3 regions of the Ensifer sp. Root558 genome follow, and region 3 is predicted to be linked to each of the others. Evidence: riboswitches for the same ligand, from Rfam matches in the RefSeq annotation. Region 3 holds a riboswitch; each other region holds the start of a gene.
What was found. A riboswitch is a leader RNA that binds a small molecule or an ion and turns the genes downstream of it on or off. The one in region 3 is predicted to bind cobalamin.
Positions count from the first base shown of each region.

Region 1: another riboswitch for cobalamin. It lies ahead of bluB (5,6-dimethylbenzimidazole synthase); the one in region 3 lies ahead of cobU (bifunctional adenosylcobinamide kinase/adenosylcobinamide-phosphate guanylyltransferase).
Region 2: another riboswitch for cobalamin. It lies ahead of nrdH (glutaredoxin-like protein NrdH); the one in region 3 lies ahead of cobU (bifunctional adenosylcobinamide kinase/adenosylcobinamide-phosphate guanylyltransferase).

Region 1 is NZ_LMGC01000001.1:759,739-763,568, reverse strand. It holds gene ASD63_RS03790 (DUF2865 domain-containing protein) at 93-1,163, shown strand; gene bluB (5,6-dimethylbenzimidazole synthase) at 1,176-1,871, opposite strand; cobalamin riboswitch at 1,916-2,128, opposite strand; gene ASD63_RS03780 (SDR family oxidoreductase) at 2,226-3,038, opposite strand; gene ASD63_RS03775 (phytanoyl-CoA dioxygenase family protein) at 3,127-3,830, opposite strand, start outside.
Region 2 is NZ_LMGC01000037.1:47,185-51,014, forward strand. It holds gene nrdE (class 1b ribonucleoside-diphosphate reductase subunit alpha) at 1-1,029, opposite strand, end outside; gene nrdI (class Ib ribonucleoside-diphosphate reductase assembly flavoprotein NrdI) at 999-1,415, opposite strand; gene nrdH (glutaredoxin-like protein NrdH) at 1,428-1,649, opposite strand; cobalamin riboswitch at 2,036-2,262, opposite strand; gene ASD63_RS31300 (hypothetical protein) at 2,517-2,816, opposite strand; gene ASD63_RS31305 (LysR substrate-binding domain-containing protein) at 2,961-3,830, shown strand, end outside.
Region 3 is NZ_LMGC01000001.1:596,504-600,333, reverse strand. It holds gene cobN (cobaltochelatase subunit CobN) at 1-477, opposite strand, end outside; gene cobW (cobalamin biosynthesis protein CobW) at 581-1,645, opposite strand; gene cobU (bifunctional adenosylcobinamide kinase/adenosylcobinamide-phosphate guanylyltransferase) at 1,649-2,173, opposite strand; cobalamin riboswitch at 2,308-2,766, opposite strand; gene ASD63_RS03010 (cation diffusion facilitator family transporter) at 2,997-3,578, shown strand; gene ASD63_RS03005 (cobyric acid synthase) at 3,651-3,830, opposite strand, start outside.

The sequences.
Region 1 (3,830 bases), 160 kb from region 3:
TGGAGGCGAAACAGGAATGCCGCTGGCAGCCACCCGCAGAAGGTCGGCGCCGACCTGGCAACAGGAAGAGACTTTCGCCCGTGTTCACGCGCATGAAACACGTCGCTGCGGCCCTTGTGCCTCTGGTTCTGATCGGTGCCGGTCCGTCACTGGCATCGACGGCCTGCGACCGACTGAACGCGCGGCTCGCGCAACTGCCTGACTACGTCGCCAGCAATGCCGATGCGCGCGACTACGCAAGCGCGATCTCGCGGCAGAATATCGAGCTGCGGCGGGCAAAGAACGACCGCCGCCGCGCGGGTTGCGGTGGCGGCAACGCCATTGGCTTCGACGGCGGCGACCCCGACACCTGCTACGGCCTCAACAGCCTGATCGCCGAGATGGAAGACAATCTGCGCATGCTGAAGTCCGAGCGCGAGCAGATCGTCGCCGGCGGCAGCGACGACAGCCGGCGCCGCATCCTCGCCGCGCTGGAGATCAACGGTTGCTATGGTGACCGCGAGGAGTTCGCAAGCGTGGAACCGGACGTGCCGGAAAGCCACCGCAACATCGTTGCCGACCTGCCGCCGGAAGACGCCTACGGCCCGATGCTCGGCCGAGGCGAAGACGGCTACGCACCGCAGGAGCGCTACTATAGCGGCACGCTCAGAACCATGTGCGTGCGTACCTGCGACGGCGCCTTTTTCCCGGTTTCTTCAGATGCGACGCCGGCCGATTTCCCGCGCGACGAGCAGGCCTGTCGGGCGCGCTGTCCGGGGGCTGAGACCGAGCTCTATTTTCACGACCTCAACACGGAAGAGAGCGACAAGATGGTCTCGGCCGTGACCGGCCGTCCCTATACCGAAATGCCCAACGCCTTTGCCTATCGCACCCGCGCTGTCGGAAAACCCGGCCAGTGCGGCTGCCAGATACCGCAGACCGCCTCGACCACACCGAAGGCAAACGGAACGAAGATCGGTGACGACCAGTCGTCGATCATCGTCATCGAGACCAAGAAGCCGGAAGCGGCGAGCAATACCGCCAAGGCGCCGGCCGAAGAGCGGCCTTATGATCCGTCGAAGAACAAGGTTCGCGTCGTCGGCCCGACCTACCTGCCGCAGGAAGAAACCGCCATCGACCTCAAGCATCCGAAGGGACCGGCCTATCAGCCGGTCCAGAATTGATCGGACGAGGCCTTACGCCTTCTCCTTGCTGCGTCCCCATCCGTCTTCGAAAACCAGCTCGTCGAGCGGCAGGCGCTGGCGCCAGCCCTTCACAGCGAGTTCCGGCTGCTGATAGAGGCGATCGACATAGCCGAGGCAGAGCCAGGCAACGATCTCGATATGATCTGGGATGCCGAGAATCGCCTTGATCTCGGCCTCGTGGAAAATGCTCACCCAGCCGACGCCCACCCCTTCGGCCCGCGCAGCAAGCCAGAGGTTTTGCACGGCGCAGACGGTGGAATAGACGTCCATCTGCGGATTGTGGGTGCGCCCGAGTACGACGGCACCGCCGCGCGTGCGGTCGCAGGTGACACAGATGCTGAGCGGCGCCTTGCGGATGCCTTCCAGCTTCAGCGCACGGTACTTGGCCTGTTGTTCCGCCTCGAACATCAGCGCGGCCTCGTCATTGGCGCGGCGAAACGCATGCCAGACGCGCTCACGCGTTTCTTCCGCCCGCACCAGCACGAAGTTCCACGGCTGCATGAAGCCCACGGACGGGGCGCTGTGCGCAGCGGCCAGCAGGCGCCCGATCAGATCTTCCGGCAATGGCGCGGGCAGGAATTCATCGCGCACGTCGCGACGTGTCTCGATGGCACGGTAGACGGCCTCCCGCTCTGGCAACGAAAAGGCGCCGGCAGCCGCAAGGCCGCCCTTCGGTTCAGTCAGCATCGTTCGATCCCCAACAATGCGAAACCTCCCGCCGTCCACGCGGGGTTCGGTCTATCTCGCCAGGCCGGTCTTCTGACTTCGGTTCAACCGATCACCTCGCCTTCCCAGATCGATTGAAGATCCAGTGGCAAAACCTTGAATCAATTCAAGGCTCTCTTAGACGCGATCGTCCCCGTCACAGCGTTGGGCACGTTCCGGAATGACACCGGATTCCCGATTCTCCCGCTTTCGCGGGCACCTGACGACGGCACTAAGTGCACAGCCGTTTGAGAAAGACAAGCGGCGCCAACCCGGTCGAGACATGGCGCGCCACTTTCCGCCGGCTACTGTCGAGCTTAGTCGTTTGCCTCCGCCTCAAAGCGGAGCGACCGGATGCGGCGAGCCGTCATAGGCGCCCCAGACCGACTGATCGAAGCAAATCACCGATCCGGTCATCAGCCCGGACTCGGCCGACGACAGATAGGCGCAGGCCCGCGCCACTTCGGCCGGATCGACGAGCCGACCGAAAGGCTGGCCGGCCGCCGCCTTTTCAAGCCAATCGGCAGCCGCGCCATGAAACTCGCGCTGGATGCGGTCTTCGCCTTCGGACGCCATCCAGCCGATATTCAGGCCGTTGACGCGAATGCGGTTGCGAAGAAGCGCATAAGCCGTGTTTTTGGTCAGCGTTTCGAGGGCGCCTTTCGACGAACAATAGGCGGCAATGAACGGCTGGCCGGCCATCGCCGACATCGAGCCGATGTTGACGATCGTGCCCTCGGTCTTCTCCCGCCGCATGATCTTCACCGCCTCCTGCATCAGGAAGAACGGCGCGCGCACATTGATCGCGAACATGCGGTCGAAGAGTTCGGGCGTGGTGTCGAGGATCGTGCCACGGTCGGTGATAGCTGCGGCGTTGACCAGCGCATCGACCCGGCCGAATTCCGCGTCGCAAGCGGCGACCACCTTGCGGGCGTCCTCTACTTTTTCAAGATCGGCCTCGACATAGACGACTTTCGCGCCGCTTGCCTTGCCGATCTGCTCGGCCTTCGCCCGCCCCTTGGCGGCGTTGCGGCCGCAGATGACGATGCCTTCAGCGCCGCGCTCGGCGAAAAGGCCAGCAATCGTCGCGCCCAGTCCCTGCGTACCACCGGTGACGATGGCGATCTTGCCTTGCAATTGTCCACTCATCGAATTCCTCCCTTGGAAATGATCGTTTGAAACGGCTGCGGCTCCCGGCTGAAACACACCGGGAGCCTGTCAAATTGTAACTCGCTCGTCAGCTCAGCTTGCGCTTCGCCTGCGCCTCCAGCACCGAGAGAAACTCTTGTTCGCCCGTCCCCGCAGTGAGAGCCTCGCGCATCAACTGCGCCTGCGTCTTCGGCGCCAACCCGCCGAGTGGCGGATCCCGGTCGAGATTGGTGGGGAACGAATAGCCCTCGGCACAGGAGGAGATCGCGTTGGCCGCTTCCGCCTGCGTCAGCGTCCCGCCCGCCAGCAAGGCCCGCAAGGCCGGATAGAGCGTCGCGCTCATGGTCAGTCGGTCAACGGTTTCCATTGCGCGACCGAAGGCCGAAGACACCTGCAGCAGGTTGGCCACGCGGCGGATATCCCGGGAGCGGTTGGTGCCGGCGGCATGGAAGAGCGCCGGGTTGAAGAAGACAACGTCGCCCTTTTCGAGCGGAAGCTGCACATGGTGTGCGTCGAAATAGGCGCGGAATTCCGGCCGGTTGAGCGCCAGATAGCCCGGCACATAGGTTTGGCTATAGGGCAAGAACAGCGTCGGTCCGCTTTCGAGCGGCATGTCGCGATGGGCAACCGCCCCCTGCAGCGTCAGCACCGGTGAAAGCCTGTGCACATGCGCCGGATACTGCTCGATCACGGCCGCGGTCTGGAAGCCGAGGTGATAATCCCGGTGCGCCGATTGCGCCGCACCGCCAGGATTGACGCGATTGACCTGCGCCGTCATCTGGTAGTTCGGCC
Region 2 (3,830 bases), on a different contig from region 3:
GATGCGGGCATCCTCGACCATCTCGCGGTACTTCTCGGTCACCGAAATCTCGGTGAGGGGCACGCCATAGACCTGCTCCACGTCATAGGGTGAGAACAGATACATGTCCTCGTTGTTGCGGGCGAGCTCGAAGGTGATGTCGGGGATGACGACGCCGAGCGACAGCGTCTTGATGCGGATCTTCTCGTCGGCGTTTTCGCGCTTGGTATCGAGGAAGCGCATGATGTCGGGGTGGTGGGCGTGCAGGTAGACAGCACCGGCTCCCTGGCGCGCGCCCAGTTGGTTGGCGTAAGAGAAACTGTCTTCGAGCAGCTTCATGACCGGGATGACGCCGGATGACTGGTTCTCGATCTGCTTGATCGGCGCGCCCATCTCGCGGATGTTGGTGAGCGACAGCGCCACGCCGCCACCGCGCTTGGAAAGCTGCAGCGCCGAATTGATGGCGCGGCCGATACTCTCCATGTTGTCCTCGATCCGGAGCAAAAAGCAGGAGACGAGCTCGCCGCGGCTCTTCTTGCCGGCGTTGAGGAAAGTCGGCGTTGCCGGCTGGAAGCGGCCGGAGATGATCTCGTCGACGAGATCGCGGGCAAGCCCTTCGTTGCCGCGCGCCAAGGCCATCGCCACCATGCAGACACGGTCTTCGTAGCGCTCCAGGTAGCGCTTTCCGTCGAAGGTCTTCAGCGTATAGGACGTGTAGTATTTGAACGCCCCGAGGAAGGTCGGAAAGCGGAACTTCTTTGAATAGGCATGATCGTAGAGATCGCGCACGAAGTTGAAGGAATACTGGTCCAGCACTTCCTGCTCGTAATAGCCCTCGGTCACCAGATAATCGAGTTTTTCCCGGAGGTTATGGAAGAACACCGTGTTCTGGTTGACGTGCTGGAGGAAGTACTGTTTCGCCGCCTGCCGGTCCTTGTCGAGCTGGATCCGTCCCTCTTCGTCATAGAGGTTCAGCATTGCGTTCAGCGCATGATAGTCGAGCGCTGCTTCCGTCGCCTTCAAGGGGCGTTCGAGTGTCGTGACGTCCAAAATCGTTCCATCCCGTTTTTGACATTGGCGACGTCCTCGTCGGTCCCGAGCAGCTCGAACCGGTAGAGATAGGGTACCCGGCACTTGGCCGAAATCACGTCGCCGGCGATCCCGTAGGTCGCGCCGAAATTGCTGTTGCCCGCTGCGATCACGCCGCGGATGTGAGAGCGGTTGCCCGCGTCGTTCAAGAAGTGGATGACCTGCTTCGGCACCGCCCCGCGGCCATCGTCGCCGCAATAGGTCGGCACGATCAGCACATAGGGCTCTGCGACCGTAAGTGTGTCCTTACCTTCCCTGAGCGGTATGCGTGCGGCGCGATGGCCGAGCTTTTCGACGAAGCGATGGGTGTTTTCCGAGCGACTGGAAAAATAGACGATCAGGCCCATCGCCCGCGTCCTTCAGGAAAGCGCGCTGATCATGTCCGGGCGGAAACCCGCCCAATGCCGCTCGCCGGCGACGACGACCGGGACCTGCCGATAGCCAAGACCCTGCACCAGCGCGAATGCATCGGAATCCTCGGAGATATCGACGATGCGATAATCGATGCCTTGGCGGTCGAGCGCACGGGTTGTGGCGGTGCATTGGACGCAGGCTGGTTTGCTGTAGACGGTGATCGACATGGGTTCCTCGTAGGGTCTGGCAAATGGGCGCAAAAAGTCGTCGGATCGCGCGAACGCGAACCGTGGTGTTGGCGATTGGACACGAAACATCGCTCCCCGGTCGACTCGACCGGAGTTGACGTCGTCAAGCTGGCCCAAGGTCGGTTACGCAACCGGGCCGGCTCGTTTTGGTGGGGCGCTCAGGAATTCCGCGGATGCGGGTTTTCAAGGCGCGGCCTTTCAATCAGGCGCGCAACAACGCGCACCCGTCCGCAGAAGGTGGATCTGAACTGGAAGAAACTGGCATGACTTCACCCCGAAGATTTCGACGGGCTGCCGGGGAGACGTCGAGACGATCGGGCAGGCTCATCCTGCCACGCACTCAACCCCTCCGGACACCCCGCCCGTGGACGTTTGGTGATCGAGGCAGGTCTCCTGGCTTACGGGTCAAAGCTTCCATCCCGACCTTCCCGAGGCCTCATGCCTCAGTGGTCCAAATCCGGACAGTCGCTCGCCGTCTACAGTTGCGGGGGCAGCTACGGCATAGCCTCAGCGGAAACCCGCCGGCGCACCGTATTCCCGTCTTAGCTCCCAATCCTTGCGAATCGGAAGAACCTCGAACACTAGATATAGTAGTTCATCGCAAATCTACGTCAATAGGTGTGAGGTGCCGGACGGCCCGTGCGGAGGGTCTTTTCTTTTGCAGTGTGGATAACGGAGAGTAAACGGCGCTTTGAACCGGCTCTCCGTCGGGGGCTTCGTCTCGCCGCCGAAACGGCAACAAGCGCCGCAGCGCTCGCAGGGTTTTGGGGAGAAATTTCGATGGAGCCATCACGCGGGCCGGATGCTGCACTAGGCGATCCAGGCCCGTCGCGTCTCGGCACTCGCTCAATCGCAGAGCAGGATGCTGACGTCCTTGTTTTTGCCGGGTTGCGCACGCGGCGAGACTGCCATGGCCCGTGGCTTGCTCGCGCCCTTGCAGCCTGCCGAGGTTTGCGGCACGGATGAGGCCTCTTCCTTGGGCCAGTGCCACGGATCGGCTGTATCGCCGATGCGCGGGCGAATGTGCTCCTGGTCCCGCGTCAAGCCGATATCCCGGAGCTGGAACTCGTTGAAGGTATCGATGGCAACGGAGGGGCTGAGGGTCTTATCGGCCCAGTTCAGAACATAGTAAATCGTTGATCGCATTGCGCTAAGCATTGCTATCCTCACTTCTCTAAAAGGTCGTGTGTTCGCGAAAAAAGTGAGGGTTTTTGCCGTTTCGCGCAAAGCGATTTCTCGCATGCTGGCATAAAGAATGCTTATCTCAGTTCCATGAGCAAGATTCCTCCCATGAGTGCGGTGCGCGCTTTTGAGGCCGCCGCCAGGCACCTGAGTTTCACCCGCGCCGCCGAAGAGCTCAGCATGACGCAGGCGGCCGTCAGCTATCAGATCCGGCTGTTGGAAGATCGCATCGGCGCGCCGCTGTTCGTCCGGCTTCCGCGCGAGGTGCGATTGACTGGCGCCGGGCGGCAGTTGGCGCCGAAGGTGACCGAAGCGATCGATCTCTTAGGGGCAGCCTTCTCGGAGATCGCCGACAAGACCGAGCATCACCTGCACATCTCCGTGCTCCCGACCGTCGTTTCGAGCTGGCTCGGCCAGCGCCTCGCCTCGTTTCAGACCGCGCATCCCAATATCAGCATCAGGGTGCACATGTCGACCGAGCTGGTCGACTTCAAGCGCGACGCCGTCGATCTCGCGGTGCGCAGCGGCGCCGGCGACTGGCCGGGCAACGATGTCTTTCCTTTGTTTCCGCTCGATTACGTGCCTGTCTGCAGGCCCTCCTTCCTGGAGAAGCACCAGCTCAAGGAGCCCGCCGACGTTCTGAGGGTCCGGCGTTTCGGCAACGCCAGCTGGTGGCGGCGATGGATGATCGAAACCGGCGTCGAACCGCCGGCAAGCAACGGCACCGAATTGATCTTCGACGTCCAGGCGATGGATGTCGCCACAATCCTGGCGGATCACGGCATTGCGATTGCCGTCTCAACCTTCCTGATGGATGAACTGAAGAGCGGCAGGCTCATCCGGCCGTTCGAGCACGTGGTGCGCGACGGCCGCGCCTATTGGCTCGTCTATCCGCAAAGCACCAGGCGGCAGAAGAAGATCCAGGCTTTTCGCGACTGGGTCGTTGCCGAAGCCGATGCGTCGAATGCGATGCTTGCC
Region 3 (3,830 bases):
CAGTGCGGCCGCATAGTCGAGAAACAGCCCGGCATTGTCCGAGCCGCCTTCGGTGAAGTAAGCCCAAAGGCGCTGGCGGTCGTCGGCTGCGACGGTGGAGAAAGGCTCCAGCCCCGGATCCGGCTTGTCGTCACCCGGCAGAACCGCGATCTCGAAACGATGGGTGACGGCAGCCGCATGCAGGGCTTCCAGCAGATAACGGAAATAGCTGGCGCCACCGAGCGGCCGGACGACGATCAGCTTGGCGTGACGCGCCGTGCGCTCGACGTAAGTGTCGACCGACATCGGGTGCATCAGGCTCATCAGGCTGGCGATGCGCAGGCTCAAGCCTCCGTCGCGTCGGCCGTGAGCCGCGGCGATCGAGGAGAGCTCGGTGTCGGCGGCCGATAGGAAAAGGATATCGGCCGGCGTTTGCCCAAGGTCGATCGCCTCGTTGCCGTCGGCGATCGTTCCTTTCTGGGCGAGAAGCAGATGCATTCGTCTTGTCCGTTGGGGCAATTCCGAACGAAAACGCTAAAAGCGTTCTCCATCCGGAACTGCATCATTTCAATGCGTTAGATCATTTCATTCAAAGAACGATCTACACGAGCGCGGTGATCGCGGCGCGCACCGCCGCCTCGTCCATGTCGTGCAGGCCGATGACGACGAGGCGCGTACCGCGCTTTTCGCCAGCGCCCCAGGCGCGGTCGTAATATTGGTCGATGCGGGCGCCGACCGCCTGGATCAGGAGGCGCATCGGCTTGCCGGGCACGTCTGCAAAACCCTTGAGGCGCAGAACGTCGTGCTCCGCGATTACGCCCTTCAGGCGATCGATGAAGGCGGCCGGATCGGCGATCGAACCGAGCTCGACGACGAAGCTGTCGAACTCGTCGTGATCGTGCTCCTCACCTGCCTCGTGCTCCATCTCGTGATGCGACTTGCGGTTGGCGATATCGCTTTCCGTGCCGACACCGAGGCCAAGCAGGATGGCAGCGGCGACTTCGCCGTTTTTCGCCTCGATCATCGTGGGCTTGCGGCTGGTGCGCGAAGACACCTCGTCGCGCACGGCCTTGAGGCCGGAGGCATCGATCAGATCGGTCTTGTTGAGAACGATGAGATCGGCAGCCGTCAGTTGATCCTCGAACAGCTCCTCGATCGGGCTTTCGTGATCGAGATTGTCGTCCTCGACGCGCAGCGCATCGACCTTGTCGTGGTCGTCGGCAAAGCGGCCAGCGGCAACGGCGGCGCTGTCGACCACGGTGACGACGCCATCGACGGTCACTTCGCTGCGGATATCCGGCCAGTTGAAAGCGGCGATCAGCGGCTGCGGCAGGGCAAGGCCCGAGGTTTCGATGATGATGTGGTCAGGACGGTTTTCACGCTCGAGCAGCTTCGTCATGGTCGGGATGAAATCGTCAGCCACGGTGCAGCAGATGCAGCCATTGGTGAGCTCGATGATGTCGTCCTCGGTGCAGGCCTCGGCACCGCAGCCCTTCAAGACATCGCCGTCGACGCCAAGATCGCCGAACTCGTTGATGATCAGCGCGATGCGCTTGCCGTCGGCGTTCTGCAGCAGGTTGCGGATCATCGTCGTCTTGCCGGCGCCGAGGAAGCCGGTGATGACGGTCGCCGGGATCTTGCCCTGGTTGGCTCTCGCAGTGGTCATGGATCAACCCTTCATTTTCAGCGGCAAACCGGCCGCGACAAAGTAAACTTCAGCGGATTTCTCCGCAACGATCTGGTGAAGCCGGCCGGCATGGTCGCGAAACTCGCGGGCCATGCGGTTCTCGGGCACGATGCCGAGGCCGACCTCATTGGAAACAAAGACGAGGCGCGCCCGCGCCTCGGGCAGATACGCAACAAGGGCGGCGAACTCCGCCGTCATGTCGCGCTCTTCCAGCATGAGATTGGTGACCCATAGCGTCAGGCAGTCGATCAGGACCACATGGCTGGGATCATCGATGCGTCTGAGGATGCCGACGAGATCGAGCGGCTCCTCATGCGTCGTCCAGCCCTCGCCGCGGCGCGTCCGGTGATGGTCGATGCGCTCGCGCATTTCGTCGTCCCAGGCGCGGCCCGTGGCGACATAATGCATGGTGAAGCCGGACGCTTCGACGAGCCTCTCGGAAAAGCTGGACTTGCCGGAACGGGCGCCGCCAAGGACCAGCACGGGCCCGGCGCTGAGACTGCTCATCGTGGCTGCCTCAACATTCCCAAATCAGCCGTCGGTGGCAAAAGCCATCGGACGCGCCACGGGCGCGTTCTTGAAAACATCTGCGAGCCAAAACAACCTCCGTGATGGCGTTGGAGACAAAAGTCCCCTCGGGCGGAATGCCCATGCCGGATGGCAGGTCTCCTGGCTCACGGCGTCACGGGCCGAACATCGCCTCGCCCTTAAACGGCAAGGTTCCGATGTCAGGGCCCGAGCGGCCCGCCTCACCTTCCCGGCGTCTTTCCGGTGCCACAGCGAACCTTTGCGCGTCGTCTCCGACGCATGGGCGCTGTGAGGGACATCGTGAAAGGCGGACGATTCGTAGAAGAAGAGGCGTCCAAACCCGGCTGATCACGATGCCACGCCAGTGGCTTTTCCGGCTTGATCCCCGACCTGCCCCGATTGCCCATGCAACCGGCCGACAGCCCGGCACCAATCCCGATGGCGAACCCTGACCGTTCTACAGTCGCGGGGTCGGCTGCGATAAGGATGCCCGATTTGGGTCCATCCGTCACATTCCCAATTATTCCCCCAGATCGCCACGACAAGGGGGAACCATCCAACACCTGATGATTAGGAAGCGGGCAGCCCAAAGTCAATCGACGCATGCGACGCCTCCCCGGCCGAGTTGCGCCACGCGACGATTTGTCGGGCGTCAGGCACGACGGCAGTGTGAACGGAACCGATGTCGAAACCTAGTGCTATGGATAGCAAACTGCTGCTAACACCTGTGCCAAAGTGCCGAGGGCGAATCTCGCCAAAAAAAGTGCCGAGGGCGAATCTCGCCAGAAAGGGAACCTTTCGAGTGGATACCGACCTGCGCCGCGTCGTCCTCATCGTCTCCCTGTTGAACCTTGGCTATTTCGGGGTCGAACTCCTTGTCGCGCTTTCGATCGGCTCGGTGTCCCTCATGGCCGACAGCGTCGACTTCCTCGAAGACGCCTCCGTCAACATGCTGATTTTCTTTGCTCTGGCCTGGACGGCGCGAACCCGCGCGCGGGTCGGCATGGCGATGGCGTTCATTCTACTGGTACCGGCGCTGGCCTTCCTTTGGACGGCCTGGGCGAAGTTCATGGATCCGGTCCCGCCAGAGCCCTTTGCCCTGTCCCTGACCGGACTTGGGGCGCTGGTGGTCAACCTCTTCTGCGCCTATCTGCTCGTCGCCTACCGTCACACGAGCGGCAGCCTCACGCGGGCAGCATTTCTCTCGGCCCGCAACGATGCCTTCGCCAATGTGGCCATCATCGCCGCGGGTCTGGCGACAGCCTATCTGTGGCAGTCGGCCTGGCCGGACCTGATCGTCGGCCTGGGGATTGCCCTGATGAACCTGGATGCCGCGCGGGAAGTCTGGGAAGCCGCAAGCGAGGAGCACGATGTCGCAGCGTAGTTCCGTCGGATAAGCTCGTTGCTCCTGTTGGGCCCGACGTACCGGACCTGCTGGCTGACCGTTGCCGCGTCCCTAGTGCCTGAGCAACTCGTCCAGCCAGCGACGATCGAGCACAGCCTCCAGTTCGTTCGCGACATCGTCGAGCGCCGCATCGACCGATTGGCGGTAGTTGTTGGCGCCGCCTTCGATGCCGAAACTCTTGAGCAGCGCGCCGCGATAGGCGTCGCTGGTGAAGAGCCCATGCAGGTAGGT